Regions from separate parts of the Paenibacillus sp. AR247 genome, predicted to be linked through region 2. Evidence: riboswitches for the same ligand, from Rfam matches in the RefSeq annotation. Region 2 holds a riboswitch; each other region holds the start of a gene.
What was found. A riboswitch is a leader RNA that binds a small molecule or an ion and turns the genes downstream of it on or off. The one in region 2 is predicted to bind cyclic di-AMP.

Region 1 (9,810 bases), on a different contig from region 2:
CTGCCGACTGCGACCAGATCCGCCTTTCCTTCCAGCACCACCTGCTGCGCTTCCTCGTAATTTTCCAAGCGGCCGACAGCGATTACCGGCACATCCAGCTTTGCCTTCATTTGCTCCGCCAATTCCACCTGGTACCCCGAGCCGGCCTTCGGTCCGCCGTTCGATCCGATATGACCTTCACCGCCGGAGGAAATATGAAATACGTCCACGCCCGCATCCCGGTATCGTTGGCAGATTTCCGCGCAGTAATCGACGTCATAACCGCCGTCCACGTACTCCTTGGCTGACACTCTCATCAGAACAGGCATGTCTTCAGGGACCGCCTTCTTGACGGCTTTAACGACTTCTTCTCCGAACAAAGCCAGGTCTTTTCCATACGCATCGTCTCTTCGGTTGGTCAGCGGAGAATGGAACTGATGGATTAAATAGCCGTGAGCGCCGTGTATCTCCACCGTATCAAAGCCGGCCTCCACCGCGCGCCGGGCCGCTTCCCCATAGGCGGTAACCAGACTCTGGACCTCTTCGGTGGACAAAGCTCTCGGAATTTTATATTTCTCGTCAAAACGGATGGCCGATGGAGCTACAGGCGGGTTCGCGTCTTCCGCCTTGCGGCCGGCATGGCCCAACTGGATGCCGATCCTTGCGCCATGGGCGTGCACTTCGTCGACGATTTTGCGGTAAGCAGGGATCTGCCCGTCATCCCATATTCCCGTATCCCGGTTCGTAATCCGTCCGTCGGGATGAACCCCCGTCATCTCTACGATAATCAATCCGGCTCCGCCGACTGCGCGGGATACATAATGGACATAATGCCAATTGTTAGGGATCCCGTCCTCAGCCTGTACCGAATATTGGCACATCGGAGGCATAACAATCCGGTTTTTCAGAGATAATCCTTTAAGTACATAAGGTGTAAATAGATCTGCCATTGCTTCGTGTCTCCTTTATGTTGTATGTGATTAAGCCTATATGACAACAGGGTTATATGATTGCAGCGCCGCCGCTCATTGTCCATACCTCGCGGTTACGGCCAACGTGCAGCGACCGTAATCCATCAGTTCTATTATACACGCTTTGCAGAACGATATGAAAATGTAGCCCAGCATCTGATTTAAAGCAACATAATTGCATCAACTTATGGACATAACAAGGATAATCATGTTTTCGCTGTTTGTCCGCGGTGGAAAGGAGTCGAGACGGATGAAAAAGAAGCTGTTATGCACATTGCTGTCTTCCCTGCTGATTTTGTTGTTGATCTGTCCTTGGCAGTCCGGGTGGCCGGCAGCCGCCGCTCAAGGCGGTGAACCCCCGAAACATCCGTCAGGTTCCGAACCTGCACGGGAAACCAGCAGCCGGGAGGCGAAAGAAAAGCGGAAGGAACAGCAGATCCTTACGCTCGGCCAGCTGATCAAAAAATATCCCGAAACGTTTAAAATTCACGGTCCGCGCGTCAAAGAGGTGGCCCTAACCTTTGATGACGTGCCGGATCCCAGGTTTACTCCTCAGATCCTGGATGTGCTCAAAGCCCATCATATTAAAGCCACCTTTTTTGTGATGGGCAGCCGGGCGAAGAAGCATCCCGAGCTGGTCGAGCGCATCGTCCGTGAAGGACATGTGATCGGAAACCACTCCTATAATCATCCCCGTGTTTCACAAATTGGAGATGGACGAATATGTAGCCGAGATTAAGCGGACGGAGAACACGCTTTACGGCATCGTCGGCTATAAGCCCAAGCTGATCAGGCCGCCTTATGGAGACATCACGGAACGCCAACTGCGCTGGGCCAAGCAGCAGGGCTACAAAATTGTAAACTGGAACGTCGATTCGCTGGATTGGAAAGGAATCGGCAAGGAAGCGGTCAAGCGCAACGTGCTGTCCACCGTTGGGCAAGGCTCGATCATTCTTCAGCATGCGGGAGGCGGAACCACGTCCAATCTCAGCGGTACGATCGATGCCCTTCCGGACATCATTCGAACATTGAAAAATAAAGGTTATTCGTTCGTCACGCTGCCGAGGTTACTTCACGTTCCAAAAGACAAGTAACGCGCTGAGCGTACAAAAAAAACCGGCTTTCGTACAAAAGCCGGTTTTTCCGTGTTGTTATGAATAGCTTGAACTATTTAATGAAATACAGCTCAACGTCCTGGAACCCGAAGGCACTGACGCTTTCCGGGCTGCCCGGTACGAAAATGTCGATGCGTTTCCCCTTAATCGCGCTCCCGGTATCCTTAGCTGTCGCTACGAAGGCTTTCTTCGGAAGGCCCGGGAAGCTGTGACCGGTAACGAGCACTTTCGTTCCCAATGGAATAACGGACGGGTCAACCGCGATCGTGCCCAGCTTCAGCGGGTTGCCGAAGTAGTCCACTGCGCCCCACTTGCCGTTTTCGCTAGCTGCGGAAGAATATGCCGTAGCTCGGACGTCCAGCGTTTTGGAGTAATCGAAGGTTTTACCCCATGCTTCCACGACTTTGTCATCGCCGTTGACGTTCAGGGAAGCAGCCGTGATGATGGAGCCGCTGTCCTCTGCGGCAAATGCCTTGGCTGTGCTTGCTCCGGGAACGTTTAATTTCAGGCCCGGATAAATATTGGTTGCTTGTACATTCGGATTTGCATTCATCAGTTGATTCAAATTAACGCTATATTGTTTAGATAGTGTATAGAAGGTGTCTCCATCCTTCGCTACATGGACCGAGTCCGCAAACGTGGGTACCGTCTGTACCGCCAGAGAAATGCCGATGATGGCTGCAAGTGTCTTGATTCCTTTAAATCTTTTCATGGTTCCTCCTTAAGTCGTGATGCCTGCGAAGTTAGCTGTCGGATTCGGATTGAGGAGACAACCCTACGCCCTGTTGGTGCGATTCACCCCAAGCGTACTATGTACACAAATTACATCCCCCGCACTTTACCTTAAAAGTTTCGGCTCAACAAATATATCACAATTTTGTAACCTGTGCGCATGAAAATGTTACCAATACAAAAGCCTCGAAATATCAGGCTTTATATAGAGTTGTTAGCTGACTTAATCAAGGGAGCAACGGCTCAATCCCTTTCAAAAAAGTTACAACATCTTCATTCATTTTAACGATTTATTCATGAAAAGGTACAAAAAAAGCCCTGGATGAGTAATATTCTCGTCCAGGGCTTTATCATTTGTAGATGCAGGCTCTTTGTCAAAGGACCTTGCTCAGAAAATCTTTCGTGCGGCTGTTTTGCGGGTTACCGAACACTTCTGCAGGCGTCCCCTGCTCGACAATTTGTCCGCCGTCCATAAAGACGATCCGGTCGCCGACTTCCCGGGCAAATCCCATTTCATGGGTTACGATGACCATCGTCATGCCGCCCTCTGCGAGCTTCTTCATGACCTCCAGCACTTCGCCGACCATTTCCGGGTCCAGCGCCGAAGTCGGCTCGTCAAAGAGCATGACGTGGGGCTGCATGGCCAGCGCCCGCGCGATGGCGATCCGCTGCTTCTGCCCGCCTGACAGCTGGGACGGATACGCATCCTTCTTGTCGGATAATCCGACCGTGCGCAGCAGGTCAAGGGCAATCCGTTCCGCCTCGGCCGGCGGCTGCTTTTTCACCTTAACCGGCGCCAGCATGAGGTTCTGCAGCACCGATTTATGCGGGAACAGGTTGAAATGCTGGAACACCATGCCCATTTTTTCGCGTGTGGCATTGATGTTGTGGCGTTTGTCCGTAATTGGCTCACCTTCAAACGTGATCTGTCCCCCTGTAGGCGTTTCGAGCAGATTCAAACAGCGGAGAAAGGTACTTTTTCCCGAGCCGCTGGGGCCGATCACGACGACGACCTCGCCTTTGGCGATGTCGATGTCGATCCCTTTCAGAATCTCCAGCTTGCCGAACGATTTGCGCAAATCTTTAACGCTGATCATCTGTATTCAGCCTCCTTTCAAATGCCCCCAGCAGCTTGGACAAGGTAAACGTCATAATGAAGTAGATGGCTGCAATGACCAGCAGCGGACTGAGGTAATCATACGTAATCCCTTGGATAGCCCCCGACTGGTACATCAAGTCGGTGACGCCGATAAACGATACGATGGATGATTCCTTGATAATCGTAATAAACTCGTTACCGATGGCCGGCAGCACGCTTTTGAAGGCCACGAGGCCGTAGTGAATAATAAACAGCTGAACAACCATCGGGGTACCGCGGAGAACTTCCACCCACACCGAACCGATCATCTTCGGCAGCCAAAAGCGGGACATCCGCATCAAGGATATAATAATGCCCAGCACGAAGCCGCATATGACGCCGATGGCCGCCAGGAGCAGTGTATACTGGATACCTGTCGCAAAATACGTCCGGTAATCCCAAAAAACGGAGAACATATTCATAAAGACCCAAGAACCTCCTTTGTCATCATACCTGCCTGTCCCATCCTTTCCCTGTATACAACAGATCGGGACATATTTGAAACAAGGTACCCATCATTGAACAGAAAAAATAGCGAATTCGCTTCGCTATTTTATCCGATGTATAAAATGAGAGCAGACAGCTTAACCTCTATTTCTGTGCAGCCAAATCGCTCGCTTCGGCAACGTACTGCTCAATCTTGTTTTCGGATTTCAGACGGTCCAGCGTTTTGTTGATTTGGTTCACGAGCTCAGTGTTACCTTTTTTGATCCCGATCGCGTAGCCGTCTTCCTTATAATCAGGAACCGCATCCGCAATTACCAGACCTTTGACGTTCTTGATGTATGCTTCGGCAACCGGCTTCTCCATGATGGAGGCATCCACGCGGCTCGAATTCAGCTGCAGTACGATGTCGGAAATTTTGCCCAGACCGGTGATCTTCGCGCCCGGAATCGTCTTGGCGATGTCCTCCTGGATCGAACCCTTCTGAATGCCGAGCGAAGCTCCTTCCAGAGCTTTCATCGTGCTGTATTTGTCTTTGTCAGCCTCTCTGACGACAACGGCCTGCTCCGCCTTATAGTAGTTGTTCGAAAAATCGATTTGTTTCTTGCGTTCTTCGTTTGGTGTAAGGCCCGAAATGACAAAATCTACGCGGCCGGTGGACAGCTCGCCGAGAAGCGCATCAAAGCTCATATCCTTGACTTCAAGCTGCGCCCCCATGTCTTTGGCGATTTCCTTGGCGATTTCGATATCGAAGCCGACGATTTGGTCCTTGCCGTTCACCATTTTATGAAATTCGTACGGCGGGAAGTCCGCGCTTGTTCCAAGCACGATTGTCTTGCCGCTGGCCGGCTTTTCGCCCGCTGCCGTGCCGCCCTCAGTCGAAGGTTTGCTTCCGCATCCGGCAAGCAGGGAGCCTGCCAGCAGAATGCATGCCGTTAGAATACCCCATTTTTTCATATCTATCTCTCCTGTCCATTTCAATGATACTTATTGTTGTTCAAAGGCATGATCCGTATCCGGCCCAGCCCGAAAAACCACGGTTCTAATCATACAATAAAAATGCATGATTATGCAATGACATTTTCATACAGTGGTCAATACATTTCAAAATAGCCAAGATAAGGCGGATTACAGCTTTTTAATTCCATTTATTCCTAGTTCTTTTGTTTCTTTTAGTCACTCCCCCTCTTTTTCGGAATAAATATGTATTTACCGTTTCAAAGCCCGTCTCCTTCCTCATATGGATGCATAAATCCCTTCAAAAACCTGCACCCTTTGAAAGAAAAGCTTCTTATGATGTAATTACACGCAATGGGGACTCCTACGCAAAAAGTTCACCGAAACGTCAGATTAAGGCGGCAGCCATGGTTCATCATTCCGGGAATGAGGTATTAAATAGCTAGATATTTAGTGGAGGTGTAGTCATGCTGCTGGAAGCTTTATACCATGTCCCCCGGGACAAATGGGCCTATGCATACGATCCGAAGACGATACATCTGCGTGTCCGCACCAAACGAAATGACGTGGATACGGTAGTTGCGATGACCGGAGACAAATACGACTGGGATTCGACCTATTTTGAAATTACGATGGAAAAAGCCGCGACCGACGATATGTTCGATTATTGGGAAGCTGCCGTGCTGCCTAAATACAAGCGTCTTAGCTATGCGTTCCGGATCACTTCCGGCAAAGAAACGATTTACATGCTCGACAACGGGCTGTACCGAAATTGTCCGGCGCCGACGGGCGGCTATTACGAATTTTCTTACATACATGAGATCGACGTGTTTAAGGTGCCGGATTGGGCAAAGGATGCAATTTTTTACCAAATTATGCCCGAACGTTTTGCGAACGGGGATCCAAGCAATGATCCGAAAGGCACACAGCCTTGGGGAGGACAGCCGACAACGGACAATTTCTTCGGCGGTGACCTGCAGGGCGTCCTGGATCACCTGGACGACCTACTCGATCTTGGCATTAATGCGATATATTTCACACCTTTGTTCACGTCGCCGTCGAACCATAAATACGACATCGTCGATTATAGGCAGGTTGATCCGCATTTTGGGGATAACGAGCTGCTCAAGCAGGTCGTGGAAGCCTGTCACAGCAAAGGGATCCGCGTCATGCTCGATGCCGTGTTCAACCACTGCAGCGAACAGTTTCCACCGTTCCAGGACGTCCTGAAGCATGGGGAAAAGTCCAAATATGCCGATTGGTTTCATATCAACCAGTTTCCGGCACGGGTTGAGAACGGGATCGCCACGTATGACACGTTCGGCTTCTTCGGCAATATGCCGAAGTTCAACACGGCCAATCCCGAGGTGAAGCAGTATTTGCTGGACGTTGCCGAGTACTGGATCAAGGAAATCAAGCTGGACGGCTGGAGGCTGGACGTGGCGAACGAGGTCGACCACCATTTTTGGCGGGACTTCCGCATGGTCGTCAAAAACGCCAATCCGGACGCATATATCGTCGGGGAAGTGTGGAGCGATTCCCTGGCCTGGCTGGTCGGAGATCAGTTCGACTCTGTCATGAACTACCCTTTTGCCGACAAGGTGCTGGAGTTTTTCAACGGAGGCATGGACGGACTGACGTTCGCCAACAAAATGGGCACCATCCTAATGCGCTATCCGCAGCAGACGAACGAAGTGGTGTTCAACATGCTGTGCAGCCATGACACACCCCGCCTCTTGACACGTGTCGGGCACGATAAGCGCCGGATGAAGCTGGCGGTCGTCTTCCTGTTCACGTTCATGGGGACGCCATGCATCTTCTACGGCGACGAGGTGGGCCTCACCGGAGGCGGCGATCCGGACTGCCGTAAATGCATGGAGTGGGATCCGAAGAAGCAGGACCGCGAGCTGTACGATTTTTACAAGCTGCTCATCGGTCTTCGCAAAAAAACAAGCGCTCCGCGAAGGCCGCTTCCGCTTTTTGAAGGCGGAACCGGGCAATCCCAACATTATTTACGAGCGCATGGACAGCCGGGTTCATTTCACCATCTGGATGAACAACACTGACAAGCCGCAAGTGCTGTCCCACCCGATGGTTACGAACGACTGGAAGGACGCCTTATCGGGCGACAAGGTGCCTACCCAGAACGGAACGATGAATGTCAGTCTGGACCCTTACGGGTACCGGATTTTGTACCGAAATCTAACCAAATAAATCGGTTTCTTCATAACGAAAAGCCTGAATTCCGGAAGGCTTTTTCCAAATGGATTCTTAGCCGCTGTGGGTATTACCACGGAGCCGGCCTGGACCAGCTCCGTTTGCTCAAACGGTGACGCGTTCATAAATGTCCATATATTCCTTGGCGGACATGTTCCAGCTGTAATCCCCGGCAAAGGCGTTCTTCACGATTTTGCTCCAATGCTCCGGCTGCTGGTAAAACGCTGCCGCGCGGTGGATCGTATGCATCATGTCGTGGGCGTTGAACGCCGTGAAGCTGAAACCGTTGCCCTCGCCCGTAAACTCGTTGTAAGACTGCACGGTGTCGTTCAGCCCCCCGGTCTCGCGAACGATCGGGATGCTGCCGTACCGCAGCGCCAGCAGCTGGCTGATGCCGCATGGCTCGAACTTCGACGGCATGAGGAACATGTCGCTGCCTGCATATATTTTGCGTGACAGGGCGTCGCTGAACGTAATCTGCGCCGACATGTTGTCGGGATGACGCCCTGCCGCTTCGCGGAACCAATGCTCGTAGGCGGAGTCGCCCGTGCCGAGCAAGACGAACTGGAAGTCGTCGTGATCCAGCATTTCGTCCAGCACCCGCGTCACGAGGTCCAGCCCCTTGGACTCCACCAGCCGGGTTACCATTGCAATCAGTGGCACGTCCGGCTTAACCGGCAAGCCGAGCTCCTGCTGAAGCCCCGCTTTGTTTTCCCTCTTTTTCGCCAGGTTCGACCGGTATTTTACGTAGAGGCTCGCATCGTTAGCTGGATTGTAGCTCTTCGTGTCTACTCCGTTCACGATCCCGCTCAACCGGTCACCGAGCGAATACAGCAGCCCTTCCAACCCATATCCGTAGTGGGCCGTCTGAATCTCCCTGGCGTAGGTCGGACTCACCGTCGTCACGTGATCGGCGTAGACGATCCCGCCTTTCATAAAGTTGACGTTTCCGTAAAACTCAAGGCCTTCTGGCGTAAAATATTGGTGCCCCAGCTCCAGCAGTTCGCTAAGTACCTCGTAAGGATAAATTCCCTGGTACAGCAAATTATGTATCGTAAACACGGTACGGATGTGCTGGTAGTACTCGTTATGGCGGTAGTGTGCCTGCAGCAAAACCGGAATAAGCGCCGTATGCCAGTCATGGCAGTGGAGCACGTCCGGCTCGGAACCGATCAGCGGAAGCACTTCAAGCACGGCCCGGTTGAAAAAGGCGAAGCGTTCGCCGTCGTCCATGTATCCGTACACGCTGTCCCGTCCGAAATAGTATTCGTTATCGAGAAAATATACCGGAATGCCGTCGTACACGAGCTTTTCGATGCCGCAGTATTGATTTCTCCAGCCGACCGGCACTTTTATTTCCGTGAGATGCTGCATTTCATCCCTAAATTGCTGTGGTATCCCTTTATGTTTGGGCAAAATGACCTGCACATCCGCGCCGCTTCGCTTGAGCGCTTTGGGCAGGGCGCCGATTACATCGGCAAGTCCCCCTGTTTTAATAAACGGTGTCGATTCCGCTGCTGCAAATATGACTTTCATCTCTCCTGCCTCCTATTCATTGATCCGCGGGCCGTTCCGTCACCGGTTTACTTCCGGTGCCTCTGCCCGATCTTTTCTTTGTCTCTGCAGTAGGCATTTCTAACCCTTCCTTGGCTTTGGACGCCGACACCCGGGTGGTTTCTCCGGATTTGCCGGACTTTGCCGCGGCACTCCGCTTGCTTGGCTTACTCTCTTTACCCGGGACCGACTTTTTCGTACGGGGCTGCTCCCTTTTATATATCAGCATACTGAGCGGCGGTAGCGTTAATTCCAGACTGCACGTTTGTTCATGCCAAGGGATCTTCTCCGTCTGCACGGGTTCGGCGCTAAACTCGCCGCTTCCGCCATATCGGGAATCCTCGCTGCAGAACACAGGCACGTACGTGCCGGCCTTGGCAATCCCGATGCGGTAATGCTCACGTCGCACCGGTTGAAAATTAATAATGACGACAAGGGTGTCACCGGCTTTCTTCCCTTTTCTGAGGTACGAAATGACGCTTTGCGTGTTGTCATGCGGCGTGATCCATTGATACCCTTCAAGCTCATGATCCCGCTCCCACAGCGCCGGTTCGTTCAGATACAGCCGGTTTAATTCCGCGGTATACCGCTGCATGTTGCGGTGGCTCTCGTAATCCAGCAGCAGCCAGTCGAGCTGCTCCTGGTCCTTCCATTCGATAAACTGGCCAAACTCCCCGCCCATGAACAACAGCTTTTTCCCGGG
Region 2 (10,719 bases):
CATAGCCCTCCAATGAGCAGCACCGCCGACGGAATGAGCAGGGCGATATGCCCCTTGCGGTCGTAAATTTTGCCCGATATGGGCCGAATCAGCACGACGGCGGCCGCATTGAACAGAAAGAACAGCGATGCGTTCGCGAGGCTGGCCTCTTTTCCGAACAAATTAATAAAACTGAGCAGTCCGCCATAGGTAATGGACATCAGCAGGTTCATCAGGCTGGGCAGAAGGAGCGCTTTCGGAAAGCCCTGCTTCTGGGGAACCGCCGTAAATTCTTTTGGAATGGCCGGGGCGACCGGTTTTACCTTTTTGGTCAGCGGAATGACCAGCGGGAAGATCAGGGTAATAACGATTAGCGTAGCATATACCAGCGTGTCGAACCCTTTGTTCTCCAGAAGCGCCGTCCCGATGACAGGTCCAAGCGAAAGGGCGATGCTTGTCGACAGTCCGAAATAGCCCATTCCCTCGCCCAGCCTGCGGACCGGTATAATACCGGATGCCATCGTAGGCAGCGTCGTGCTGCCCATGCCGAAGCCAACGCCGAACACGATCCGCATCAGCAGCAGCAGCGCCATCGTGCCGCTCCACAGGTAACCGAAGGTGGCGAGCAGCGCTAAGGCAAGGCCGATATATAAGATTTGATTACGGATGCCTTTCTCCAAAGCCTTGGCGGAATACAGGCGCGCCGCGATCGCAGCCAGCGAGAACAGGGTCGTAAACATGCTGACCATGAAGGCGCTGGCGTGAAAATGTTCTTTTACATAGCCGGACAGAGGGGATACGATCATTTGCAAATTTAAAAATAACAGCAGGTTGCACAGCGTAAGCATAATAAACTCACGTGTCCACAGTTTCTCTCGGGTGTCGTTCATAGGTGACTCCTACTCCATTAAAATTCGGTCTATATTTTTATTGATTTGATCCATGATGCGGTTCAGTGACTCCAATTGCTCGTCCGTAATGCCGGCGATCAGCTCGTCATTGAGCTTCAGCTCCATCGGGATCGTTTCTTTCATCAGCTCCTGCACGGCTGGCGTGGCGTAGATTAAATAAGCCCGGCGGTCAGCCGGATCCGGCTTGCGCTGAATCAGTTCTTTCTTGTCCAGCACATCGAGAATGCGGGTGATGGAGGGCTGGTCTTTGCCGGAGCGAAGCGCGAGTTCCTTCTGGTTAATGCCTTCCTGGAGGTGAACCTGGTACAGTACGGACCATTGCTCGGGTGTGATGCCGTAAGGCTTAAGCAGGCCTGCAAAAATAGAAGACATTCTGCGGGACATATTTCCGTATCGGAAACCGATCGTTTGGGACGAAGATGAGAAGCGGGTCAGGGAAAACACTCCTTCAAAATATAATTGTCATAACAATTATATGGATATGAACAAAGAACGTCAACGAAAAAAAGCTGCGGTGCGTTGACGATGATTTTGAAGAAGTGTTTTGTTGGGGAAGAGACTGGAGGTGGTGCAGCTACTGATGAGTAGGCGTGTCCAATATGGACGAGTACTTGGGATACAGCCGGCGTATGCAGTCCGGGCAAATATCGTGCGTGAATTCGGTGTGGGCATGCTTTTGCAAAAAACTCTCGATGGAATTCCATAAGTCATCGTCATCGCGAATTCGTTTGCAGACAGCGCAGATGGGCAGCAATCCGCGTAGAGTGCGGATCTGGGATAAGGCGGTCATCAAGTCGTTCTCGAGCTGTTTGCTTCGGCTGATATCCGACAGGCAGACGATCATTCCCCGGGGTTCCTCCCTGGCGCCGTTCCGGAGCGGGAATGCCTCGATTTGAAACCAGCGGGAGGGCTGGATGCAGCTCGATCGGAATTCGTTCCTGTAGTATGTAGAAATACCCTGCAAAACCGCCTGGAGTCTGTCCAGGTCTTGTTCGTCTTCTCCCGAAAGGGCGTCGGCGATTTGCATGAAATTAATACCAACCCAGTTAAAGGATTGGGGGACGCCTTCGTCATATGCGCTTTGAATCCAGGCGTGGTTCACTGAAATGATAACTCCTCCGGCATCCACGACGGCAATACACTGCCTCATGGCATGGATCAATTCATGATAAGAAATGTCGAGTGTGTGCAAAAGCGGTCGCTCCCTGTCTTGGTATTGGTCATAAGCGGGCCCGAATCGCGTTGGAAAGGTAAGGTCAGATATGAAGTGAATGATTGCAGGGCGGTTGGATTAGAAAAGGGACTAATGATACAATAAGAGCCATAGGTATGGAAATTCCTAATATAAAGAATACTATACACGTTTTTGCGTCATATTGCAAGCATAAAAATTACTTAAATGCGTCGTTTTTTTGCGACATGACTGGAAGGCGGTTTTTTATGCAATCCATTTACGGACGTATTGAGGCATTGATTAAGCAGAAGGGGATGACCAAAAAGTCGTTTTGCGAGCAGCTTAATATCAGCACGGGGAATTTCGGAGATTGGAAAAGGGGGAAGTCCACCCCGAGCACCAATAAATTGATCGAAATTTCGAGCTTTTTCGGCGTCAGCCTTGACTGGCTGATTCTGGGTAAGGAACCGGGGCCGTATATGGTGAAAGAGCAGCAGGATCCTTATTTGTGGGAAAACGGAAGGCAGTTAAATGAAATGCCGCTATCCGATCACGAGAAGGAGTTTATCAAGGAGTACATCAAGTTTGTGGAATACCGGAAGAACCAGTCCCGCGATCAGTAAGATGAAGGTCAAGTACATACATGGGAACAGAAAAGGCACTTCGCTGCGGCAGGGCAGAGCGGAGTGCCTTTGTGGTGTTGGTAAAGGGTTCACGAGGCGATATGGGAGTCGTTCTCCTGGATGTTGACAAGGTCTGTGGGCAGGGAGTCTTTCTCCGCTGTCCATGCGCGCTCCATTTCAGCCGTCCATTTGCCGGCCAACGCTTTGGCGTCGTGAGGCGGAATGCTTAGCGAGCGGGCAGCGAGCTGGATGCATGTGCAGACCGCAGATTGCATATAGCCATAAACGGTGTGGTCGCGGCTGGACCCGAGCTGATAGTTGACATAGGCATGCGCCGTGGCCAGGCAGACGGGAGACAGCTCCTTCTGCGCGAGTTCGTCAAGAACCTTCAGATTGAGCCAGGGGTACAGAGCCTGGGCCAGTTTCAAAAGTCTTCTGCCCCGTTGGCGCACCGCTTCATCATTTTCATGTGCAGCGATTCTTCCGAGGATGTACCGGTCAATTCGGGCGATCTGACGGATATCCCGTTGGTCGGCAGCTGCGTAAATCGCCAGAATGGCCGCGCCGTCTTGGCGGACCAAGCGATTCGTCATCGGATGAAGGATGAACCCTTCCAGCTCTTCCTGGCTCTGGATGCGCCCTTCTGCAATTCGGGTTTGGAGGTCAAACACATGGCTGAAGCCTCCAACCGACAAGTCGTTATCCAGCGTTTGCACGTAATCGAGCAGTTTGGTGCTTTTGTCGTTCAACACGGTCACCTCCAGATTATCTTATGACAATAAATATGACGTGAATTGCAGATTGGAATCATCGAACACTATTATTTGTAAGTTAATATTACATAAATATAATGATTTGTCAATGTTAGAGCGACTTATTCACTGTATTAGGTGGTTTTAATGTTATATAATATTACACAAATGATGTTCTAATTCATTTCCCTTTACAATTCGGATGATTTTGTGTATAATAAAAAGTTCGCTAAATGAACTTTGGATATGCGGTAGTGGTGGAATGGCAGACACGCTATCTTGAGGGGGTAGTGGGCGTACGCCCGTGGAGGTTCGAGTCCTCTCTACCGCATCTATGAACACAGAAAGAAGCTTCCTTGGAGAAATCCAGGGAAGCTTTTTTGCTTTGTGGCATGTTGTGTCACTATTCGCTTTTTCCGGATGCAAGCAGCTTGCGGATGTCGTTTTCGATTTTGTCGGGTGTCGTTTTGGGCGCGTAACGCTTGATGACCCTGCCCTTGGAATCGACCAGGAACTTGGTAAAGTTCCACTTGACCGCTTTTGATCCGAGCACACCTGGCGCTTCCCTGGTCAGGTATTGAAACAGTGGATGGGCGTTGCTGCCCTTGACGTCGATCTTCTCAAACATCGGGAACGTGACCCCGTAATTCATCTGGCAGAATTCGCCGATCTCCTCGCTGGTACCTGGCTCCTGATTGGCAAACTGGTTGCTCGGAAAACCGAGAATTTGAAAATGATGGTCGCGGAACTCGTCGTACAGCTCCTGCAGCCCGCGAAACTGCGGCGTAAATCCGCATTTGCTGGCCGTGTTCACGATCAGCAGCACGTCACCTTCATATTCCTTTAACGATACCTCTTTGCCGCGCAGCGTGTTCACTTGAAAATCGTAGACGCTCACTGCCATCCTCCTCCTTTTGTGCTGCTATGAATCATCATCCAGCCGAAGCATTTACCAAGCGCACAATTTAATTTTAAACGATTGAACTGTAATGTCAATGCGGATATTCCTGCGAGCCAGTGTCCCTGAATGACCTGGTTTTCATAAATGCGCCAAATCGGGAGCATGGAAGAGGTAGAAGTCAAAAAGCCAAAATGTAAGCGCTAATAAGGTCCTGAATGTTCCAAAATTCGCGGTTCATGATTTTTAGACTGCCTTTACAGCTTGGAAGGAGCGGGTGTATGATTCAGAGCGTATTCAATACAGTTTCCATTACTAATCGCTGAGTTTCCGCAAAAAAGCGCGGAAATCGGGGGAACCAAACGCGTGCCATGGAGCAGCGAACCGGTGTGAGAGTCGGGGGGCTGCAGCCAGCCGCAGGGGTGAATCCCGGCTACGGATGCCATGGATCCGGCCGGGTAGAGCGACTCTCACCGCTCGAATCCGTCAGCTAACCTCGTAAGCGCCGTTTGAGAGAGGAATGATGAAACTTGCGACCCGAATAAACCTTCGGATCACAGGGGGATCAGCTGGCCTCTGTGTTTTTTTACCCTTTTTTAGCTTACTGGAACAAAAGAGAGCATTCATCACAATCAAATACACTTATCAATAACGCTTAATTTCGGCCGGAAACGGCCGGGAGCGGGGGAACCACAGCGGCCGCCTGGAACGGAAGCCGCCGGGGTGAATCTTTCCGGTACGATAAGTACCGGAAGGTAGGGCGACTCTCACGCCCGAATCCGACAGCTAACCTCGTCAGCGTAACGGGAGAGGCAGCACTTGTCGTGCGCATGTTGAATATAGGACGATCCTATTTATATTCGTCCACATTCAAGAAGCCGCGGGAAAGGTCCTTCTTTCCCTGCGGCTTCTTTTGCGTATTCGCGGCTGCCGCACAGGAGGAGCCTTTGAAATGGACAACGTCGTCATTGTGACCGCGCCGAACGAGGCGGGACGCAATTTTATCAAGCTGCTGATGTATTGGAAGAGGCCCTTTGCCGTTCTGACCAACAGTGCCCGGGAGGAACGCCTCTTGAGAAAAATGGGGGTGCAGCGGATCATCCGGCTGAATACGAATCACGCGGAGGATTGGGTGGTTCCCGAAATAGAGGTCGGCAAAATCTTTCTGTTTGAAAGCAGCCTCAACCTGACCTGCCGCTATTTGCAAATCTGCCGTCCCTGGACGTCGGAACCGGTATATGTCATTACGCAGAGGGGCAGCTCACCCGGCATTTACCGGGGGCTTGGTGCAGATCACATCATTTATACCTTAAACGGCGAAGTCGGATTTTTACTAAAATAAAGATGATTCTAACCATGTAAAGGAGAGACCGGAAACGATGATGGATGTATATATGATACTTGCACTCGCTGCCACTTATGGCGTGTTCTTGTTATTTCTTCATTGGTGCGGCCGAGTGGTGGAAGAAGGGGGCAAAGACCAATGATTGTCGTTGGAGCATTCGCCGTGCTTGTCTTTATCTATTTGGTTTACGCCTTGATCCATCCGGAAAAATTTTGACCGGTATTTTAAATCTGTAAGCCTCAAGGGGCCAAAGCAGAACATGCTCGTAAGAGGGGGAAGCCAACCTTGGATATTTTGCAAATTTGTATCGTGATTTTTGTGCTCCTGCTGCTCGTGAAGCCGGTAGGCACTTACGTATATCATATGTTCTCCAATGAACCGAATCGGACGGACCGGATCTTTGGCGGCGTGGAAAGAGTTCTATACCGGATCATCGGGCTGAAGCAGCTGGGCAGCATGAATTGGAAAAAGTACGCCCTCAGCATGATCGCAACAAATATCTTTCTGGTAGCGATCAGCTATATATTGCTCCGAACGATGGGCGCCCTGCCGGGCAACCCGAGCGGCATCGGCAATATGGAGGCGAGCCTGTCCTTCAACACGGTCATCAGCTTTATGACGAACACGAACCTCCAGCATTACAGTGGAGAGAGCGGCATGTCTTATTTTGGCCAAATGATCGTCATCACGATGATGATGTTTACCTCGGCAGCCTCGGGCCTGGCTATCGCGATTGCTTTTATGCGCGGCATCACCCGCAGGGGTGAGGGGCTCGGGAACTTCTTCGAGGACTTTATCAAGGCGCATGTCCGCCTGTTCGTGCCGCTCGCCCTCATCGTGACCCTGGTGCTGGTCGGGCTCAAAGTGCCGCAGACGCTGGAGCCGATGCGGGCCGTGCAAACGCTGGGAGGCGGCGTGCAGCAGATTCCGCTGGGTCCTGTAGCCTCGCTGGAATCGATCAAGCACCTCGGAACGAACGGGGGAGGTTTCTTCGGCGTCAACTCGGCCCATCCGTTCGAGAACCCGAGCCCGCTGACCAACGTGATCGAAATTCTCAGCATGTGGACGATTTCAGCGTCGCTGCCTTACACGTTCGGACGGTTCGCCCGGAACAAGAAGCAGGGCTGGATGATTTTCAGCGTCATGATGACGCTGTTCGTAGCGTTCCTGTGCCTGACGTATTTCGCGGAAAAAGCCGGCAACCCGCTGATCAACCAATTGGGAATCAACAGCTCGGCCGGCAGCATGGAAGGCAAGGAGGTGCGCTTTGGTATCGCGCAGTCCGCGTTGTTCACGACGGTCACCACCGCCGCAACGACGGGGTCGGTCAACAACATGCATGATACGCTGACGCCTCTGGGGGGACTTGCGCCTCTGGCCGAAATGATGCTGAACGTCGTGTTCGGCGGCAAGGGGGTCGGTTTCGTCAATATGATCATGTATGCGATCCTTGGCGTATTTATCTGCGGCCTGATGGTTGGCCGGACGCCGGAATTTCTGGGGCGGAAGATCGAAGCCCGGGAGATGAAGCTGATCGCGGTGGCGATTCTGATGCATCCCTTCATTATTCTTGCGCCGACGGCGATTTCGTTTATGACGCACCTGGGAACCGACACCTTCTCCAATCCTTCGTATCACAGCTTGAGCCAGTCGCTCTATGAGTTCACCTCCTCGGCGGCGAATAACGGCTCCGGGTTCGAGGGATTGGCGGACAATACCGTATTCTGGAACGTCAGCACCGGTCTGGTGATGCTCCTCGGGCGATATATTTCGATTATCGCGCTGCTCGCCGTTGCAGGTTCGCTGGCGGTGAAGCAGAAGGTCGCCGAGACTCAGGGCACCTTCCGGACCGACAACAAGCTGTTCGCCGGCATTTTGACCGGAACCGTGCTGCTGATCGGGGCGCTGACGTTCCTTCCGGTTCTCGTTTTGGGGCCGGTCGCCGAATTTTTAACACTTAACTAAAGAGGTGGAGCAAGTCATGAGCGGACAACGCAAAAGCATGCTGTCTGGCGGCATTGCCAAACAGGCGCTGAAAGACAGCTTTATGAAACTGAACCCGGCCGTAATGATGAAAAATCCGGTCATGTTCGTTGTGGAGGTCGGCACCTTCGTGGTGCTGCTGATGGTTCTTTTTCCCTCTTATTTTCATACCGGGGGACGGATAGGGTTTAATCTGACCGTGTTTCTGATATTGCTCTTCACCGTCCTGTTCGCGAATTTCGCGGAGGCGCTGGCGGAAGGCCGGGGCAAGGCCCAGGCCGATACGCTCAAGAAGAGCAAAAAAGACACAACGGCGAACAAAATCGTTGGCGGCGAGATCAAGGTCGTCAGCTCAGCCGAGCTGCGCAAAGGCGATGTCGTCATCATCTCCCAAGGCGAGATGATCCCGGGTGACGGGGAAGTCATCGAAGGGCTGGCATCGGTTGACGAATCGGCGATTACCGGCGAATCGGCACCGGTGATCAAAGAAGCCGGCGGCGATTTCAGCTCGGTCACCGGGGGAACCCGGGTCGTCAGTGACCAGATCAAGGTGATGATCAAAAGCGATCCAGGCGAATCGTTCCTGGACCGGATGATATCCCTGGTCGAAGGGGCGGCGCGCCAGAAAACACCTAATGAAATTGCACTTAACACGATGCTTACAATTTTTAGTGTCCATCGCAATTAACCGAAAATGGTCTGAACCAGAAGGTACACATTCAGGACAATGATAAATGCCGTCACGACCCAGGCCAATATTTTGACCCAAACCGGATTGACGAATTTGCCCATAAGCTTCTTGTCGCTAGTAAACTTGACCAGCGGAACCACCGCAAACGGCAGCTGGAGGGACAGGATGACCTGGCTCAGAATGAGCAGATCCTCGGTGCCGCTCTCGCCGTAGATGGCCGTCACGATGACCGCCGGGATGATGGCGATCATCCGGGTGATCAGCCGGCGCAGCCAGGACGGCAGCCGCAGGTTCAGGAAGCCCTCCATGACGATCTGTCCGGCGAGCGTGCCGGTCAGCGTCGAGTTCTGGCCCGATGCCAGCAGGGCGACGGCGAACAAAATGCTTCCGAGCGTCGTTCCGAGCAGCGGCGTCAGCAGATGGTACGCATCGCTGATGTCGGCGACCGTAGTCATCCCCGCCTTGTGGAATGTCGCCGCCGAGACGATCAGGATCGCCGCGTTGATGAACAGGGCAAGCGTCAGCGCAATCGTCGAATCCCAGACGGAAAATTTGATGGCTTCCCGCTTGCCCTTGTCGGTGTTTTCGTACTGCCGGGTCTGCACGATCGATGAGTGAAGGTACAGGTTATGCGGCATAACGGTCGCGCCCAGGATGCCGATGGCGATATAGAGCTTCTGATGATCGGTCACCAGATCGGCCGTCGGGATGAACCCGGTCAAGATGCTGGCGGCATCCGGTTTGGAGAGCCACAGATCGATCCCGAAGCACAATCCAATCGTCACGATCAGCACGATGACGAGCGTCTCGATCGCCCGAAAGCCCTTATGCTGCAGCAGCAGCACCAGCAGGACGTCGAGGGCGGTGATCAGCACGCCGTACAGGATCGGAATCCCGAACAGCAGCTTCAGGGCGATCGCCGAACCGATGACTTCGGCCAGATCGCAGGCTGCGATGGCCAGTTCACACAGCACCCACAGACCGATGCTGACCGGCTTGCTGTAATGGCTGCGGCACGCCTGCGCCAGGTCGTGTCCCGTGACGATGCCGAGCTTGCTGCACAGCGACTGGAGCAGGACGGCCATCAGGTTCGACAGCAGGATCACGGCCAGCAGGGAATAGCCGAACCGGGATCCTCCAGCGATGTCCGTCGCCCAGTTTCCGGGATCCATGTAGCCTACAGCAACCAGATATCCGGGGCCGACAAAGGCCAGAAATTTGCGAAAAGTCGAGGCGTTCACCGGGACTTTCATAGATTGGTTTACGTCAGACAGCGAAGTTCTTTCCTTCGGTTTCTCCCACGTATTGGACTTGGAAGGTTGTATAATTTCGGTGTCTTTCACATGCATCACACCTTATTAAAATTATTGTAATGTAATAAATGTTCTACTATTCATTGTACTCATACAAATTTGTTTGTCTAGGGAAACTTTTGTGTGGTTGTACAATTATTTTTGGGACACACAAGAATGGGATGCACACCTCTTCTGAATAGCCATTACCTGAAGGATCCCGTTTCAAATAGGATTAATTAATGAGGGTAGGGTCAAATTTTCAGGAAAAGGAGTCGATGAAGATGAAAGCTCTATATACGGCAACGGCAACGGTCCATGGCGGCCGGGAGGGTTCGGTCGCATCCTCCGATGGTGTCCTGAAGCATGAACTCAGTATGCCCAAAGAATTAGGCGGAGCGGGCGGCAATGGAACCAACCCCGAGCAGCTGTTTGCAGCCGGGTACGGTGCCTGCTACGAAAGCGCACTGGCCAATGTGGCCCGCCAGGCCGGCGTGAAGCTGAATGATGTGGAAGTCACTTCCAACGTCATGATCGGCAAAGACGAGAGCGACGGCGGTTTCCGCCTTGCAGCCCGTCTCGATATCAAGCTGCCCGGGATCGAACGTGAACAAGCGGAAGAGCTTGCGAAAAAGGCGCATGAATTCTGCCCGTATTCCAAAGCCACGCGGGGAAATATCGATGTCGAGCTGAACGTGATTTAAATAATGCCAGGATGTATCCGAACGTCTATCGACGTACCTTCATAGAAAACTGGCCGCGTTTCGCGGAAGTTTTCCGTGCGATGATGGAATGGCTTTAGCTCCACTGAATTTTATCATCGTAACAAAAGCCGGGGGCTCACCACGCGGTGGCGGCTGCTTCCGGCTTTTTGTCGTATCCTTTTTTGTCGTATCCTTTTTCGGCATAACCATATCCCTGGAACGATTTCCATCGCCCTGGCGTAAAATAGTTAGGCACCAAAGGAAAGGGGAGATCAGCTTGAGCATTAAGGACATCATTGAGGATCGTTTTGTTTGCGTTAAGTGCAAGGGGCGGATCTGCGACATCCGTGAAGTTTCCATGACGGGA
Region 3 (10,719 bases), on a different contig from region 2:
CGTGCAGCCGGATGACGGCAATACGAAGGACAAGACCTTGATGAAGGTGCGTCTTCCGCGGCCGGTGAAACCAGGTGAAAGCATCACGCTGTCCATGCAATTCGAAGTCCAACTGCCCAAAATCTTCGCCCGAATGGGGACCGCCGGTAACTTTGTCATGGCCGGGCAGTGGTTCCCCAAAATCGCCGTCTACGAGCCCGTGGGAACGCGAGGCCGGACGAGCGAGGGCTGGGACCTGCACCAGTACCACGGAAATTCGGAATTCTACTCCGATTTCGGCATTTACAGCGTCCGCATTCACGTACCGAAGAACTACACGGTGGCCGCAACCGGTTTCCCGGTACAGAACTCACAGATCAAGAACGGCGAGAAGATCTATCAGTTCTACGCCGACGACGTACATGATTTTGCCTGGGCCGCATCCCCCGACTTTATCGTCGCCGAGGAGCCGTTCTCTTCAGCGGAGGTGCCCGGGGTCCGGATCAAGCTGTATCTCGATCCCGCCCACAAGGATTTGAAAGAGCGCTACTTCTACGCCGCCAAGGCCGCGCTTAAATATTTCAGCAAATGGTACGGGAAGTATCCGTATTCCACTCTATCTATCGTCGTTCCGCCCGAAGCAGGCAACGGGGCAGGCGGCATGGAGTATCCAACGCTGATTTACGGCCTTCGGGGCCAAGGACGACTCCCCGGGTTACGACCTCGAGCGGACCGTCATCCATGAAATCGGCCATCAGTACTTCTACGGCATGATCGCCAGCAACGAGTTCGAGGAGGCCTGGCTGGACGAAGGCTTCACCTCCTATGCTGAGGATAAGCTGATGGAGCAGGAATACGGCGTCATCCCCAATCTGCCGATTCAGTCCTCGCTCATCGCTTCACCTGCGCCGCTGACCCAGGACGCCTGGAAATATACGTCGCAGAATCAATATGCACTGAACGTGTATTACCGCGGCAAGATGGTCCTGAAAGAAATGGAGACGCTGACCGGCGCCCAGACCATGAAGAAAATCATGTCCACCTATGCGAAGAAATACCGTTTCGAACATCCTGCCACGGCTGATTTTCAAAAGGTGGTCGAGCAGGTAACCAGCAAGTCGTGGCAAACCTTCTTCGATCAATATGTATACGGCAGCCAGATGGCGGATTTTTCGGTCGACGAAATTACGGTGCGCAAGGATAAAGATTCGGCGCAGCCCCGGTATGATTCTATGGTGAAGGTCAGCAAAAAGGGCGGCGATCTGCCGCAGGTGCCGATTCTGTTCACGTTTACGGACGGGCATCAGATCAAAAAGGTTTGGGACGTAAAGAACGCCAGCACCCAGTTCAAGCTGACATACAGCTCCCCGCTGGCCTGGGCCATGATCGATCCCGGCTATACGATCGTGCTGGAAAACAAACATGTGAACAACTACCTGAAGGCGGACATGGATCATAAAGTGCTCCTCCGCTGGAACGTAAGCATTACCAAGCTGATTGAAACCCTGCTTGGAAGTCTGTCCTGGTGAGGTGAGAGCAGTGAAATCCTATATTGTTAACGGTTGGAAAAGCGTCAAAGACCAATTTTATGTCATGATCATCATGTTCCTGTACCAGCTGCTCTGGGGCTACTTCCTGTACCGTCTGATCGATTCGGCGGTCGTGCCGCTGCTGATGCGGTATCCCGATCCCCCGCCGACCGAACTCAGCCAAGTCCTCTATTATGTGGAGGGACAAATGAGCTTAACCCAAAGCAGCACCGTGCATACCTACCTGTGGGTTCTGTTGGGGATGGTCGCCCTCCGCATGCTGCTGACCCCTTTTATCCACGCGGGCATCTTCTATGGCCTGCACCGGGAGCATCAGGGGGAACGCGGACTGTTTTTCTTCCAGGGCATGAAGCTGCACGGCAAAACGGTGTTTCTTTTTCACCTGATCGAATGGGTGCTTATCGCCGCTCCGTTATACTGGATGATCCCGAAGATGTATCCAATCCTGCTCAGCGCGATCCAAAACCATGCCCAGCTGCTTCACTGCATCCCGTACATTGCAGTCTGGCTTCTGTACTGCTACATCGTCCATCAGATGATTCTGTTCATGCAGTTTGGCAAAACCGGTGGAACCAGCATGTTCTCCTCGCTCTGGATCTGCCTGCGAAGCGCGCTCCTCCCAATATGATTTGTGGCATCAGCAAATGAACCGTACGAAAAAAAATATTTCGGAATAGTTAAAATTTTGTCATCACTTTAATCCGCTGATAAAAGAAGAACCCCGTCTCTTTCTGTTGAAAAGAGGCGGGGTTTTTGTTGTAAAATGATTGTTAACCATTTGCCAAAGTATAAATCCTCTGTTAAAATAATCCGAGTACGAACTTAGTAACAACTTTGTAATCTTTGCTGTAACGATTTTGACTTTGCTGTAACTGATTTCATCATTTGTCCGTTCATTTGATTGGTATGTACGATTATAGGTAACTTGTCAGCATGTCCATTTCCGGTGCAATCATCACGAGCCGAATTCCCGGGCACCAGGAAGCGGGGGATCCAATTTTGGGTGAATTGATCTCGCTACAGAGGGATCATAGGGGACCTTCTACCGAATCCTTAAGCTAACCTCGCAGGCATTGGAAGGGGTTTATTTTTTTGAAGAAGAAGTTGGCAGCCGCAGCGCTGGGCCTTACACTTGCGTTCTCCATGGGCACCGGCAGCGTATTTGCGGATTCATCTCTGAATCACATCGTTAACAACACGATCGGCGTTTCTTACAAAACCGGCGGAACAACTACGAACGGCTTCGATTGCTCCGGTTTTACCCGTTACGTGTACCAAAAGCTGGGGTTAACCCTCCCGCGTGTATCGGCTGCGCAATATAAAACAGGTACCGCTGTTTCCAAAAGCCAGCTGAGAGCAGGAGACCTTGTTTTCTTTAACACCCTAGGCGCAGGCGTTTCCCATGTCGGCATTTACATCGGCAACGGAAAATTCGCGCACGCGTCCTCTTCGAAAGGCGTTACCATTAGCAAACTGAGCCAAAGCTACTACGCCAACCGCTACGTTGGCGCCAAACGGGTCATGAGTACGGCCAAATACCAAGCTGCGGTTTACAATTGATTATCTCTCGAAAACAATGCATATCCAGAACAACCCGCGCCGCTGATTTTTGCCGAAATCGCCCCGCGGGTTTGTTGTTACTTATTAGACGTACGAACCACCGAAAAGGTAACAGCATTTCAAAAAAATTTTTTAAACGAGTAAGTCCACGATTTTCTCCTGTTTTTTCCACCCTTGTCATTTCTTTTACCCACTCGTCCAACAAATAAACATCATTTCCTATAATTTTTCCTACAAATCTTCTTTTTCTGTTAGAAACAATTGCCAAAGTCCGATTCCTTTGTTACAATAGTCCCAGCGATAGTAACAACTTTGTAATCTTTACCTGACACAAAGTTGCGAACGAATAAGAAGTAACAGGGAATTATACATAGTGTAAAAAGTTCATGCCGAATTTCCTCACACTAAGGAAAGCGGGGGAACCAGTTATGGGTGAATTGATCTTGCTTCAGAGGGATCATAGGGGGCCTTCTACCGAATCCTTAAGCTAACCTCGCAGGCGCCGGAAGGGGTATTTTACTTGAAGAAGAAACTTGCAGCAGCAGTCATAAGTTTCGCCATCGTGCTCACGGTCGGCACAGGAAGCGCTTTCGCGGATTCCAAGATGGATAAAGTGATCGACAGTGCGATCGGAACCAAGTACAGAACGGGCGGAACCACAACAAGCGGATTTGACTGCTCGGGATTTACAATGTACGTATTTGATCAATTGGGCATCGATCTGCCCCATCAGTCTGGATCCCAGTTCAGCATGGGTTCGGCCGTATCCCGCAGTGATCTGAGAGCAGGCGACTTGGTATTCTTTAATACATCGGGAGCCGGAGTATCCCATGTCGGAATTTACGTCGGCGACGGAAAATTCGCACATGCCTCCACTTCTCGCGGTGTGATCATCAGCTCTCTGAGCGACAGCTACTACGTCAACCGCTACGTTGGCGCCAAACGAATCATGAGTACGGATAAATACAAAACCGCCGCCGTCGATTCCGAGGACGTAGATGACGTCCAGTAATGCAGGTAAAGCAAGGGTACGAGATCCCGTAGAATGAGATTTTTGCCGAAATCTCCTTTTGCGGGATTTTTTGCGGACAGAAATGGGTAACCCTTCCATTCCCGCCCGCTACTCCTCATTTACCCCTATATTCCGGAATTAAACAGATATCTGCGGCAATCCGGAATATTTTTTCTCTAATGTTCAAATCCTACAGGGAGGTCTGGAAGGGAGATCTGCACATGAACCTCCAACATGAGAGCTTCATGATCGTTCCCATGACCCGGGAGCATGCTGAGACCGTCTGCGGTTGGGCGTACGAACCTCCATACGATTTATACGGCTGGCTGCCGTGGGATCAGATGGAGGCGCTTGGCGTCGAATTTGGTGATCCTGAGGTGAGGCAAAGCCAGTATGTGTCCGTCCTGGATGCTGAACATACCTTGTGCGGGTTCGCGCAGTTCTTTCCCTTGGCAGGCGTGACCCGGCTTGGTGTTGGCATGCGGCCTGATTTATGCGGCCAGGGGCTGGGTAAGAGCTTTATGCAGGCTGTGGTCGGCGCAGCCCGGGAAAAACGGCCTGGGGACGAAATCGACCTTGAAGTGCACACATGGAATAAGCGGGCCATCCGGGCTTACGGGAAGTCGGGGTTTGTTATCGCTGATACCTACCCCAAGCTGACCCCTGAAGGTGAACAGCTGTTTCACTGTATGGTCTATGAAGGGATCTAACTTTGAAAATTCCATCATCATAAAAATGGTACAAATTTGTGTATTTTTGGTGGCCCCAAGTTTGGATTCGTTTGCTTTTTTGACACAAACTATTTGATGTGATGGCTTGTTCCGTTATAATGAAGGAATGAAGAATGACAGTTTACATAGAAAGGACGAAAACGGATGCAAAAATGGATCATGAGCGGTGTATTAACGATCGCAGTGGTTATGGCAATTGTGCTCATGTTTACGCTTCCAGGCAAAGAGCAGGTGGCGGAAGAAGAGAAGCCGACCATGCCGGAAGTTACGATGGACGCCGCAGCGGCCGAATCTACGATTAAAGCACAGGGCTGCATTAGCTGTCACGGGGATCAGCTTCAGGGTGCCGTAGGCCCGAACCTTCAAAAGATCGGAAGCCAACTGTCCGCTGAAGAGATTTACACCATTATCACTAAAGGTAAAGGCGGCATGCCATCCTTTAAAGACAAGTTGAAAGCTGAAGAGATCGAGCGTGTTTTTATTTGCTGCATTATTCTCGTTACCTTTTTTCGCCGGAACGCATTTTTTCAAACAGTTCGTTAAATTGGTGAGCCTCCTTGACATCCAGGGACGTAATCCCGCCTTCATCCCATGAAGTCAAACGCAGCGTCACATTTTTATAATCAATCGTAATAAAGGGGTGGTGGCCAAAAGCCTCTGAAATGGCCGCAACCTCATCCACAAAGGAAATGCCCTTCATGAAATTGGAGAAAACGTATTTGCGCACGATCCAGCGGCCCTCTTCAAGCTCCCAGCCTTCCAGCTTAGACAAATGCGTTTCTACTTCTTCTTGCGTATATACCATTCTTCCGTTCCTCCCTGAAACCTAACATCCCCGAGGTTCACCAGGATGTGTCATTAATGTATGCTCGGGCGAAAAACCTTTACCCATTGTATTCATCCCTGAATGTAATCATGCTTCTCCAAGGAGAGTACATACGAATAATATCTTACCATGGACGGGTTTAAAAAATCCATCCGGCCCCAGGGACTATATCAGTGAGACTACGGTCAGCTCCTCGTCGCCGATCAAGAGGTTGATCCGGTGATGGTCCTTGTCATACATCACGATACCGCTTCCAACGGTGATGACAGGTTCGGCTCCCAGCGCATAGAACAAATCCTCCGCCAGCGCCTCATGCACCTCACGCTTCTCTTCGATGCCCAGCTGCATCCAATCCTGCTCCGCCATTTCAAAAAATAAATAACTGTCCGGAATTTCCCCGACAGCTGCCGTCAAATCGGTCAATATGCCGTCATAGTCACGACCATGCTTAACACCCATGCCATTCCCTCCATATCGAAGTTTAGTTACTCATACGATCTATAAGCGATTATTGTGAATGGTGAATGCCCTGCTCCATGCGCCCCTGTGTCAGGGTCTCAAGTGGGCCATTCGTCACCCGTTTGTGCTGTGATTATTCCCTTCACGGTATGCTGCTCGGACTTGATTTTGTAGGACAGATGAACCTTGTCATTTCATTATACCGGAAAATATCCCTTAAAAAAAAAGAGAATGGTGTCGATAAATAATATAAACCGTTTTTTGTGAAAGCGACCATGTTGCAAGGATGTAAACGCGGTCGATTCCGAAAGGATTCAATTCTATTTCTCATGGATGAGGTGTGCAATGGAAATTTCAACGATTGTTGGCCTGATACTCGGTGTGGTTGCAGTCCTAGTCGGCATGGTGCTGAAGGGCGCCCCGATCGTCAGCCTGCTGACGCCCGCCGCTTATGTCATTATTCTCGCCGGAACCGCCGCTACGCTGTTTATCGGCTTTCCGATGTCTGAGGTCAAAAAGTTCCCAAAGCTGTTAAAAATGACCTTCGTCAAACAAAAACTCATGCAGCGTCAAGAGCTCATCACCCTGTTCATGGAGTGGGCCTCCATCACCCGCCGGGAAGGCCTCCTCGCTCTGGAGACCAAGGTCGAAGAAATCGACGACGCCTTCCTGCGCAACGGTATGCGCATGATTATCGACGGTAACGACCAGGAGTTCGTCCGCGACGTCTTGATGGAAGATATTGCGGCGACGGAAGAGCGTCACCGTGCAGGTGCCCTGCTCTTCTCCCAGGCCGGTATGTATGCTCCTTCCCTCGGGGTGCTTGGTGCCGTCGTCGGCCTGATCGCCGCCCTGACCAAGATGGAGAATATGGCCGAGCTGGCCCACGCGATTGGCGCGGCCTTTATTGCGACGCTGCTCGGTATTTTTACCGGTTATGTCCTGTGGCACCCGATCGCCAATAAGCTGAAACGCCTGTCCAAAAAAGAAGTGGAGCTCAAGCTCATGATGGTGGAAGGACTGCTGTCGATTCAATCCGGCGTATCCACCATTGCGATCAGCCAGAAGCTCTCCGTCTTCTTAACCCCTTCCGAGCGCGCTCAAATGAATGAGAAGGAGGATGGTTCAGGTGGCCAAGAAGACTAGACATGAACCGCATGAGGAGCATGCCGACGAATCCTGGCTTCTTCCCTATGCCGACCTGCTGACACTGCTGCTGGCCCTGTTTATCGTGCTCTATTCCATGAGCGCCACGGACGCCAAGAAATTCGAGGAAATGAGCCAGGCCTTCAACAATGCCCTCAGCACCGGAAACGGCGTGCTCAACTTCAGGTCGAATTTGCCGATGGATAAAAATATGGACCAAGGCAAAAAAGACTCCCAAGAGAGCATCGTCACGAATAACAATGACAAGAAACAGAAAGCCCAGCTGGCCAAGCAGGAACAGGAAGACCTGGAGAAGCTGAAGCAGCAGTTGGATCAATATATCAAAACGAACGGCCTGACGAACCAGCTGGATACCAAACTGAACCAATCGCAGCTTACGATCACGATCAGCGACAACGCCCTGTTTGCTTCAGGCAGCGCTCAGGTGAAGCCTGAGTCACGCCAGCTGGCGCTCGCCATCAGCAGTATGCTGCAGCAGTTCCCGACGTATGACGTCGTCGTGTCCGGCCATACGGACAATATGCCGATCTCGAACAGCGAGTACGCGTCCAATTGGGACCTGAGCTCCAACCGGGCGCTGAACTTCCTGAAGATTCTGCTCACCAACAAGCAGCTCGACCCGGCCAAGTTCACCTCCACCGCCTTCGGCGAGTTCCGGCCCGTGGCTTCCAACGATACCGCAGCCGGCCGCGCTAAAAACCGCCGCGTCGAGGTATCCATCATCCGGAAGTACCAGAATATCAGCGAGCAAATCCCAGTAACCACGAATAAAAAATAGCATAGCGTAACTAATGGACAGGCTGTTCCCTTTGGATAAAGGGAGCAGCCTTTTTGATAGTAGACGGCACATGTCTCAGGGAATGGGCTAATAGGTTGAAGCCCTCACCCTGTATCAGGCCTGGCCCCTCTCTACCCTAGGCGGTAATTCAGCAGCTGTCCAAGCTCTTCCTTTTCCTGCGGCGTTAAATCGCGCCATTTCCCTTTGCCCAGGGATCCCAGGTGGATATTCATAATCCGAATCCGCTGCAGTCGGCGCACTTCATAGCCGAAGGCGCTGCACATCCGGCGGATCTGCCGGTTTTTTCCCTCGGTCAGAATAATCTTGAACACCCGCTCCGAGATCCGCGTCACCTTGCAGGGAAGGGTCATTTCACCCAAAATCTTCACCCCGCTGGCCATGCCTGTTAAAAAGGACGGCGTAACCGGCTTGTCCACCGTGACGATGTACTCCTTCTCATGCTTGCCTTCGGCCCGCAGTATTTTATTGACGATGTCGCCGTCACTCGTCAGAAGGATGAGCCCCTCGGAATCTTTGTCCAGCCGGCCGATCGGAAAAATCCGCTCCGAGTGGCCCACGAAGTCCACAATGTTGCCCTTGATATGCTGCTCCGTCGTACTGGTGATCCCAACCGGTTTATTCAGCGCAATATAGACATGCGTCACTTTCTTCTCTTGCAGGGGCCGGCCGTTGATGCGGACGTCGTCCCCTTCCTCCGCCTGGCTGCCCAGCACCGCCTGAACGCCGTTGATCGTCACCTTCCCGCTCTCTACCAGCTTATCCGCTTCACGCCGGGAACAATACCCGGTCTCACTGATATATTTGTTAATTCTCAAAGCTTATAACCCCATCTCATTATGGTTTACCCCGGACAAGAGTGCGGATCATTCCCGTTCTGGTCCTTCCCCATGCTCCGGCCGTGCCGCCGGCAGCGTTAACGTAACCTGAGTGCCCTTGTTAACGGCGCTCTTGATTTGAAGTGATCCTTTATGGCCCTCCACAATTCGCTGGCTGACCATCAGGCCAAGGCCTGTCCCGTTTTCCTTGTTGGTAAAAAACGGTTCTCCTACCTTCTCCATCTGGTGCTCAGGAATCCCTACACCTTCATCCGTAATCGTAATCCCCAGGTGGTCCGGGTCCGGCCGGAACAGATCGATACGAATGACGCCGCCTTCAGGCATCGCCTCCATGGCGTTTTTCAGCAGATTGATAAAGACCTGCTTCAGCTGGTTCTCCTCGCAGTGAACGTCCGTCTCGGCCGTCTGGGAGGACATGACGAACTCAATGCCGTGCAGATTGGCCTGACTGCTCAGCAGCGACAGCACATCCTCTAAAATATCACGAACATTTTTATTTCGGAAGTGCACAGCTTGGGGCTTGGCCAAAATTAAAAATTCGCTCACGATCAGATTGATTCTCTCCAGCTCAGACAGCATGATCTGGTTGTGCTTCGGATCGACGCGGTTGTTATACTCCTGCAGCTGCAGGAATCCCCGAGCGTCGTGAGCGGGTTGCGGATCTCATGCGCCACCCCGGCCGCCAACTGCCCGACCGTGGTCAGCTTCTCGGACCGGCGGAGCAGCTCGTCCATCCGGTTGCGTTCCGTCATGTCTCTCGAGATGCTGATGAACGATACTACCTTTCCTTCCGGATCCCTGACCGCGGACGTGCTGATGCTGACCTCCACAGGGGTCCCGTCCTTCTTGATTCGGACCGTTTCTACTGCCGGCAGCTGTTCGCCCTGCATTAAAGCGTCGAGCCTTGCCTGCACTTCCCCCTCCAAATGGCCGGGAATCAGGTTGATCCGCTTACCGATCACTTCATGGCTTGCCCAGCCGTACAGCTTTTCAAAAGCTTGATTGACCTGAATGATATTCCCCTCAAGGTCCGTCGTATGAATCGCATCCGCCGTCTGCTGGATGACAGACTCCAGATGCTCTTTCACCGAGCGGTTCTCTTCCACGGCCTGCTTGAGCTGGTCGGTATAGCTGCTCAGGTTGTCGGTCATCGTGTTGATTTTGGCGGCAAGCAATCCGAGCTCATCCTTGCTGTTGATGACGAGCGGCGTATCAAAGCGCCCCTGGGCGACGTTTTTCACTTTACCCAGAATCGCATCGATCGGCCGAATGAAGTATCCGGCTTGTTTATAGCTTACAATGACGAACAAAATCAACAGAAAGGCCGAAATCGATATATAAGAGACAAGCTGCTTCTGCAATACCTTGGATATTTGCGCATAATCCATGACGATGCTGATGATGTAGGATGCCTGAGACGCACTGTTCACAGGGATAAAGCTCTTTAACAGCTTTTTACCATCGATGCGCGTTTCATAAACGACATTCGCTCCTGTCTGTGCCGCCTTCTCCACAGCCTGTTTGTCGTTTTCGAGGTCGATATATGTATAGGTACCGTAGCGTATCGGCCGATTATGCAGCTTAGTCTTATCATGGACATATCCTTGTCCGGACATTCGGACGCCCGCAAAGGTCTGCGGATTGATGCAGCTGATTTCAAGAATCTCCCCGTTGATTTTCTTCGTTTTGTCGAGCACCTCCTCCGGACTTGGGATATGGGTGCCGATCTGATGGAGGGAATCGGTGCGAATATACGGATCAATGATATAGTTTCGTTTGGCGTCATAATAATAACCCCAT

Region 1: linked by a shared signal. The riboswitch ahead of CPT76_RS06215 (3D domain-containing protein) and the one ahead of CPT76_RS34045 (hypothetical protein) in region 2 are both predicted to bind cyclic di-AMP.
Region 3: linked by a shared signal. The riboswitch ahead of CPT76_RS25670 (C40 family peptidase) and the one ahead of CPT76_RS34045 (hypothetical protein) in region 2 are both predicted to bind cyclic di-AMP.

The regions. Positions count from the first base shown of each region.
Region 1 covers NZ_PCZT01000006.1:264,281-274,090, reverse strand. Annotated here, with positions in the region: gene CPT76_RS06225 (NADH:flavin oxidoreductase/NADH oxidase) at 1-929, opposite strand, end outside; gene CPT76_RS41250 (polysaccharide deacetylase family protein) at 1,201-1,689, shown strand; gene CPT76_RS41245 (polysaccharide deacetylase family protein) at 1,664-2,044, shown strand; gene CPT76_RS06215 (3D domain-containing protein) at 2,118-2,777, opposite strand; cyclic di-AMP (ydaO/yuaA leader) riboswitch at 2,781-2,933, opposite strand; gene CPT76_RS06210 (amino acid ABC transporter ATP-binding protein) at 3,172-3,894, opposite strand; gene CPT76_RS06205 (ABC transporter permease subunit) at 3,881-4,357, opposite strand; gene CPT76_RS06200 (transporter substrate-binding domain-containing protein) at 4,527-5,336, opposite strand; partial or broken gene CPT76_RS06195 (alpha-glycosidase) at 5,804-7,550, shown strand; gene glgA (glycogen synthase GlgA) at 7,659-9,089, opposite strand; partial or broken gene CPT76_RS06185 (alpha amylase C-terminal domain-containing protein) at 9,106-9,810, opposite strand, start outside.
Region 2 covers NZ_PCZT01000025.1:247,322-258,040, reverse strand. Annotated here, with positions in the region: gene CPT76_RS34080 (MFS transporter) at 1-869, opposite strand, end outside; gene CPT76_RS34075 (MarR family winged helix-turn-helix transcriptional regulator) at 879-1,262, opposite strand; gene CPT76_RS34070 (PAS domain-containing protein) at 1,465-2,082, opposite strand; gene CPT76_RS34065 (helix-turn-helix domain-containing protein) at 2,331-2,687, shown strand; gene CPT76_RS34060 (urease accessory protein UreF) at 2,777-3,436, opposite strand; tRNA gene CPT76_RS34055 (tRNA-Leu) at 3,688-3,770, shown strand; gene CPT76_RS34050 (glutathione peroxidase) at 3,843-4,337, opposite strand; cyclic di-AMP (ydaO/yuaA leader) riboswitch at 4,648-4,858, shown strand; cyclic di-AMP (ydaO/yuaA leader) riboswitch at 4,980-5,152, shown strand; gene CPT76_RS34045 (hypothetical protein) at 5,290-5,679, shown strand; gene kdpF (K(+)-transporting ATPase subunit F) at 5,821-5,898, shown strand; gene kdpA (potassium-transporting ATPase subunit KdpA) at 5,968-7,647, shown strand; partial or broken gene CPT76_RS34030 (HAD-IC family P-type ATPase) at 7,664-8,341, shown strand; gene CPT76_RS34025 (Nramp family divalent metal transporter) at 8,350-9,705, opposite strand; gene CPT76_RS34020 (organic hydroperoxide resistance protein) at 9,933-10,352, shown strand; gene CPT76_RS42375 (hypothetical protein) at 10,489-10,719, opposite strand, start outside; gene CPT76_RS34015 (zinc ribbon domain-containing protein) at 10,711-10,719, shown strand, end outside.
Region 3 covers NZ_PCZT01000017.1:33,420-44,138, forward strand. Annotated here, with positions in the region: partial or broken gene CPT76_RS25655 (M1 family metallopeptidase) at 1-1,508, shown strand, start outside; gene CPT76_RS25660 (hypothetical protein) at 1,519-2,157, shown strand; cyclic di-AMP (ydaO/yuaA leader) riboswitch at 2,480-2,617, shown strand; gene CPT76_RS25665 (C40 family peptidase) at 2,622-3,089, shown strand; cyclic di-AMP (ydaO/yuaA leader) riboswitch at 3,467-3,606, shown strand; gene CPT76_RS25670 (C40 family peptidase) at 3,610-4,101, shown strand; gene CPT76_RS25675 (GNAT family N-acetyltransferase) at 4,323-4,811, shown strand; gene CPT76_RS25680 (c-type cytochrome) at 4,977-5,375, shown strand; gene CPT76_RS25685 (4a-hydroxytetrahydrobiopterin dehydratase) at 5,332-5,637, opposite strand; gene CPT76_RS25690 (hypothetical protein) at 5,824-6,117, opposite strand; gene motA (flagellar motor stator protein MotA) at 6,463-7,263, shown strand; gene motB (flagellar motor protein MotB) at 7,247-8,062, shown strand; gene rluF (23S rRNA pseudouridine(2604) synthase RluF) at 8,194-8,898, opposite strand; gene CPT76_RS41645 (ATP-binding protein) at 8,947-9,465, opposite strand; gene CPT76_RS25710 (sensor histidine kinase) at 9,468-10,719, opposite strand, start outside.